Regions from separate parts of the Pseudoalteromonas sp. MMG006 genome, predicted to be linked through region 1. Evidence: riboswitches for the same ligand, from Rfam matches in the RefSeq annotation. Region 1 holds a riboswitch; the other holds the start of a gene.
What was found. A riboswitch is a leader RNA that binds a small molecule or an ion and turns the genes downstream of it on or off. The one in region 1 is predicted to bind cobalamin.

Region 1 (3,187 bases):
TTGCATCAAATGCACCAAACTGTTTTGCTACTTCCCAATTGAATGTACGTTTAGCAACGTTACGTAATTCTGCGCCTGTTTCTTTGTTTTCTGCACTTAAGTAAGCAAAGTTAATATTGCTATCAAACCCATAAAACTGCTGAGAAAGGCTAAACTCAACCCCTTCATAGCGTGCTTCGTTTAAGTTAATAGGAAAGAAATTAGTGTCTAAAGAAATTTTATCCTCAATATCATTTCTAAAAATAGCAACGTCAACACTTGCTACATCAAAATCTACATTTAATCCGATCTCTCGATTTAATGATTTTTCAGGCTCTAAATCAGGGTTAGATGAAGGTGGAAAACCTGGAAAGGCTGGAAAATATAAATCGTTAAAGGTAGGCGCTTTAAAACCAGTACTTTGACTTATTCTAAAGGTTGCATCTTCAGATAAGTGATATCCGGCTGCCACAGTGTAAGTCGTTTCGTCACCAAATTGCTCATCATCATCTTGGCGTACAGTTAAATTAGCTAACACTTTCTCAGCGTTGTAATATGCACCAATAAATACAGCTAACACATCACGTTCTTGTACATCATATTGTGTTGAACTGTGGCTTACATCATCATTATACCAGTTAACACCGCCACTAATATTAAGTACTTCTGATAAATTATACTGACCGTTATAATCCAATTGCACACGCTTAGTTATAAAATCATTTTCGCCATATGCTGAAATATCGTGTGAATCATCTGTTGAAATAGCAATATCAATACTGTGTGATTGACTAATGTAGTTTTTATTCCAACCAGCAGAAAGCTGATAATTTTTAAAATCACTAGTTTCCACAGTACTCGTTGCAGGGCTAAAGCGGCTATCGTAATCTGCGTAACCTTCGCTGTATTGACCAAGCAACTTAAAGTCGCCGTAATGCGCGTCGGCGTAATTTACTTTAAAACCAAGGTTTTTATTTTCATAGCCATCGTCATCGGGCGCTACACCTTGTAATGCATCAAAGCCATCTGTTTTTTCAAAACCTGCATTAAAAGCGGTGGTCACATCAGCCGATTTAACAGAACCCGCAACTTGATAGTTTTGGTATGCGTCTGAGCCAAAAGTAGCATCTAAAGATAAATTATCAGCTTCTCGCGTAATTATATTAATAACACCCGCTAGTGCGTCTGAGCCATAAACAGCAGCACGTGAGCCTTTAATAATTTCGATACGCTCAATGCTATTTAAAGGAACGTTACTTAGTGCTTTTTGGCCAAGTGTTGCGGAGCCTGTTCTTACACCATCAATTAAAATTAACGTATCACCAGAACCTGTACCACGTAAAGATACACCCGTGTTTTGGCCAAAACCACCATTAGGGTTAATCTGAAAACCAACCTGTTTGCTTAACAGTGTTGGTAAGTCGCGTATGTTGCTTGCATCTATTTCAGCACGATCAATAACATTTACGCTTGCTAAAACATCATTGATTGATTGCTCAAATTTATTGGCGGTAACGGTAATTTTTTCAATTGATTGTTCTGCACCAGACACAGAAAATGACAGCGCAGCAGTAATAGCAACGCCCAAAGTAGTTTTATTTAGCATGATGTTCCCTATCTTTGCCCACCGCAAAGATTTAAGTAATTAAGATTACTTTAAGGCCGGTCTCCGGACTCAGTAAACACCTTTAAAAAGTGTAAGTACTTTACCGTTGCGGGGGCAGTGTTGGGATTGTTTTTGTCATAAATACGCACCAACTTCCCGATTATCTTGCTGTTAGTTTCAATACCTTAAAACCAATGCATAAGCACTAAGCAAGCACCTTAAAAATATGCCGCTATTGTGAGCATTTTGTTTACAAATGTCAACGGACGTCTATATAGCTAAAAACAATTATTATTGGGATGCATTAATACTAGAGGATACAGAATATTTATTTAGTAACTCAATAATGCGGGGCTGTGTAGCTGCTGAATTAAGTATTGAATCTATTTTAGATGCAGATATTTTGCTTTGCTTGCGACTTACTAAAAAATGAGTGTCAAACACGGCGTCGGGTGTTTCGCTTTTATATAACAAACTCATATCGAAGATTTTTTTATTTTTAAAATATTGATAAGCAATATTATTTAAAACACCGACATCTGATCGCTGCAATAACAGCATTTTTACTACATTGAATTCATCGACTGTGAGGCTAACATTATGCTCTTGGCTTAAGTAATATGCATCGGTATTGTACTTTGCAAAATGATACGAATAGCCTAATACACCCGCTTTAGATAATGACTGTAAATCATCAAAGTAGCTTTGATCTTTTGCGTTTTTTTTAAGTGCATATAATTCATTTTTAGTAATGACATAAAACTTGCTTTGAGTAACCCCCTCTCGAGCCTCTGGCGGAAGCCATTGCAGTGCCATTAAAAATAAAACATCAAATTTACTTTGTTCAACTGACTTGCTTAACCTCTTTACAGGTAATGACGTGAGTACAAAGTTGTAATCATTTTGCGTGCTATTTAATATTTTAATAAACTCTGGCGCCAGTCCTTGCTGTTTTTCAGCATTAATAATGACAGGAAAGTAGCCATCTTCAACTAATACGTTTACATCAATTGCTTTACTTAGGCTCGAATTGCTAAAAAGTACAAAAACAATAAATAAGAAAAATTTGTAACAATTCATCAATACATCCAAACCAAAACATTAATAATACTAATAAGTATAGTCACTTAATTGTTTATAACAGTAGGTTTTTAAGGGCTTTAGAGAAATTTTAAAAGTTTGTTTAACCTGAGCTTATATTTAGCTCAGGTTAGAAAGGATTTATTTATAACAAAAACGTTTTAAATAATTAGTCACGGAAGTTTTTAAACTGAAAAGGCTGACCTAAATCAGCAGTACGTACTACTTGCATAGCTGCTTGTAAATCGTCGCGCTTTTTACCTGTTACACGTACTTCTTCACCTTGAATTGCAGCTTGTACTTTTACTTTAGAATCTTTGATGGCTTTAACTACTTTTTTTGCCATGTCTTTTTCAATACCTTGCTTTAGGGCAACGTTACGAAAAACATTCTTACCCGCACGTGTAATATCTTGAAGCTCTAAGCTCGCTACATCCATGCCACGTTTAGATATTTTACCGGCTAAAATATCAAACAATTGCATAACTTGTGAATCAGCTTCTGCTTTTAGTTTGATTGTTT
Region 2 (3,187 bases), on a different contig from region 1:
AAGTAATATGGGGTTAAAGTCTATTTCTGGCTCTACCTTTGCAGCAATTGCTTGAAGAGCCTGGGCACGGCCAATTTCGCCGCCATCTTTAGTTACTGCACTATTAAGTGCCATATTTTGTGGCTTAAACGGGGCAACATTTACTCCTCGCTTTGCAAACACTCTGCAAAGCGCCGCTACTAACGTGCTCTTACCCGCATCTGATGTAGTGCCTTGAACCATTAGGGTTTTCATTGGACTACACCTTCGATTTTCTAAAAAACAATAAGCTTAAAAAAAACACACTACCTATTGCAGCAGTAATAACACCGACAGGTAGCTCTTGGTTTTTTAATAATGAGCGTGAAAACACATCAACCCACACCATAAACGTGCCGCCAACTAAGCTAGTCACTAATAGGCCAGCTACACTACCTTGTGATATAAAAAAGCGCACAATATGCGGTACCATTAAACCTACAAAGCCTATACCACCACACATTGCCACCAGCACTGCGGTTATTAACGAACTTAAAACAAGCATTAAAATTCTAAATCGATGTACCCGTACACCTAGCGTTATGGCGCTTTCATCGCCCAATAGCATGGCATTAAGCTGCCTTCTAAAGCTCAGCAAAAAACCAATACACACAACAATAACGACTAACGGCAACCAAAGCGTTGCCCATTGCGCACGTGCAAAGCTACCTAGCGTCCAAAACAAAATAGCCGCAACAGCCTGGGGATCGCTCCAATAAAGTAATAAGCTAGTAAATGCGCTAAATAAAAACGACAATGCAACACCTGCCAACAACATAGACTCAACTTGAGCACTTTGCTGCCTACTGGCTATAAGTATTAATAAACTCATTGCAGCCAAACTACCTAAAAGCGCCGCAGTAGATAACATAAAACCAGCGCTAATACCTGTAACAGCCATAAGCACTACCACACCAAACGAAGCCCCCGATGATATACCGAATAAATACGGATCGGCGAGTGGATTACGCGTAACAGTTTGTAAAATAAGCCCTGCAATTGCTAATCCTGCGCCTGCCATAAATGCAAGTAAGGTACGCGGCATTCTCAGCTCGTAAATAATACGCGTATTGAGGGATGCATCATTTGACAGTAAAAAACTAGTTAGCACATCCTCAAGGGAAGTATCTGCTGCGCCAAAACTAAGTGCTGCAAATAAGCTAAATAACGCAGCTAAAATACTTATAAATAACGCAAGTGAGTGGCGAGTATTAACTGCGCTCATATCATTCATAACCATAAAAGTAAGTGATGTGCGGAATGCTATTTCCTGATTTCGATAGTTGTGGATGGCTATTGACTTGAGCACACACACCAAAAACGTCGTCTAGCATATTTTCGGTTAATACCTGCGTTGGCGTACCCGAATGCGTAATTTCACCGTTTTTAATAACGACTAGTTCGTCACACATTGCTGCAGCTAGGTTTAAATCATGAAACGATGCAAACACCGTTACCCCGAGCGATTTAGCCAACTCCATAACTTGTATTTGGTATTTAACATCTAAATGGCTGGTTGGTTCGTCCATAATTAATAACTGAGGCTGCTGCACAATAGCGCGAGCTATTAAAGCGCGCTGCTTTTCGCCGCCAGAGAGCGATTCGAAACTTTGATCACTATGATCTGCCAACCCTACAGTGTTGATAGCTTGGATGATTTTTTGTTTATCGCTGCTGGTAACTGAACTGAATATCGATTTATGAGGAGTAAACCCAAGAGCAATAACATCAAATACACTTAGGTTAAATTGCGAAGGCGTTTCTTGGAGTACCACAGCAACTTGCTTTGCATAATCTTCACTTTTAAGTTGCCAAATATCGTGATTATTAAAAGTAATCTGCCCTGATGTTGGCTGATTAAAACGATATAAGCAACGAAGCAAACTCGACTTACCTGCGCCATTTGGGCCTATTAAGCCCACAAACTTACCTGGCGATATTTGCAAATTAATATTATTTAAAATGTTTTTATTGGCAATCCCCCACGAAACATTATTAACGTTAAGTAAAGGTGTGTTTGGCGCTAATTTAGTGTGCAACAGTGAGTCCTTGGTAGGCGCCTACCCACTAACAATACAACTAACAATACCTAGTGCATTAAAAAAAATGAGTAAACCCGCTCGTTAAAAAATTTTTACCGATCTGCTTAGATACAAAAACTATTAAGCGATAAAATTTAATTCGTTAAATGCTCAAATATTTATGCTGATTGGTATTACTCATTTGTATCTGACTTAAAGCTTTATGCTAATTACAGTTACGGGAATAGTTGAGGGTTTGCACCTCATTCCAAATGAGGGTCTATTATGGGCGGCTAAAGAATTTAAAGCAAAAAAAACCGCGCTCAAAGGAGCGCGGTTAAAAAGGGAGTGTTTTAACTAATTTAGCGAATAGTTAAAACTTGTATTCCATACCTAAACCTACATAATCTTGGTCAACGTTGTTGTCCATGTCGAAGCTTGAGTAAAAACCAAACACTTTAATGTTTTTGTTCAACTTGTGATCAACACCTACCGATACCGCTGTTTTATCATCGCTATCGTCAAAGTCCATTGCTTGGTACTGTACTTTGAAGGTGTTTTTACCCATGCTGTAAGCTGCATTTAATAAGTAACCATCCGCTTCTGCACTGCCATCTACAGTTTCTTGCGTTTGGTACATTGCACCTAGTTTAAAGTTTTCAACTTTACCTTGGATTGACGCACGTACAACATCGTAGCCATTTACTTCGCTATCGGCTGCAACTGACGCATAAATAGCGCTCTTTTTAAGTGCTACATCGCCATAAGTAACCGCTAATGAGTAACCGTTATCTGCATCTACGTCATCTTCAGCAATAAAAGTAGCAAGTAACTTAAAGCCTTCGTATGTTTTAGATGTATAAGTAATTGAATCACCTAAACGGTTTTCACCTTTAAATACGTTTTTAATATCGCCTTCAAGGTCGTTAAATAAATCTAATTTGCCTTGTGATTGTTTAAGGGCTGTATCGTTGCGACCCACAACTACCTGACCATATGCGCCTTTTAAGCCCACATATTGGTTACGAGCAGAAATATTATCGTCGTTATCACCTTTTGAGTCAGCATCAGACACGTCTACTTGAAACTCAAACTTATAAACCGCTTCTAGGCCATCTGTTATTTTTTCAGAACCTTTTAGACCAAAG

Region 2: another riboswitch for cobalamin. It lies ahead of J8L73_RS04600 (ABC transporter ATP-binding protein); the one in region 1 lies ahead of J8L73_RS10755 (TonB-dependent receptor).

Annotation. Positions count from the first base shown of each region.
Region 1 covers NZ_JAGJEJ010000009.1:86,714-89,900, forward strand. Annotated here, with positions in the region: gene J8L73_RS10755 (TonB-dependent receptor) at 1-1,585, opposite strand, end outside; cobalamin riboswitch at 1,622-1,788, opposite strand; gene J8L73_RS10760 (ABC transporter substrate-binding protein) at 1,877-2,665, opposite strand; gene J8L73_RS10765 (YajQ family cyclic di-GMP-binding protein) at 2,835-3,187, opposite strand, start outside.
Region 2 covers NZ_JAGJEJ010000003.1:84,391-87,577, forward strand. Annotated here, with positions in the region: gene J8L73_RS04590 (cobyric acid synthase) at 1-234, opposite strand, end outside; gene J8L73_RS04595 (iron ABC transporter permease) at 239-1,243, opposite strand; gene J8L73_RS04600 (ABC transporter ATP-binding protein) at 1,245-2,057, opposite strand; cobalamin riboswitch at 2,221-2,356, opposite strand; gene J8L73_RS04605 (porin) at 2,413-3,187, opposite strand, start outside.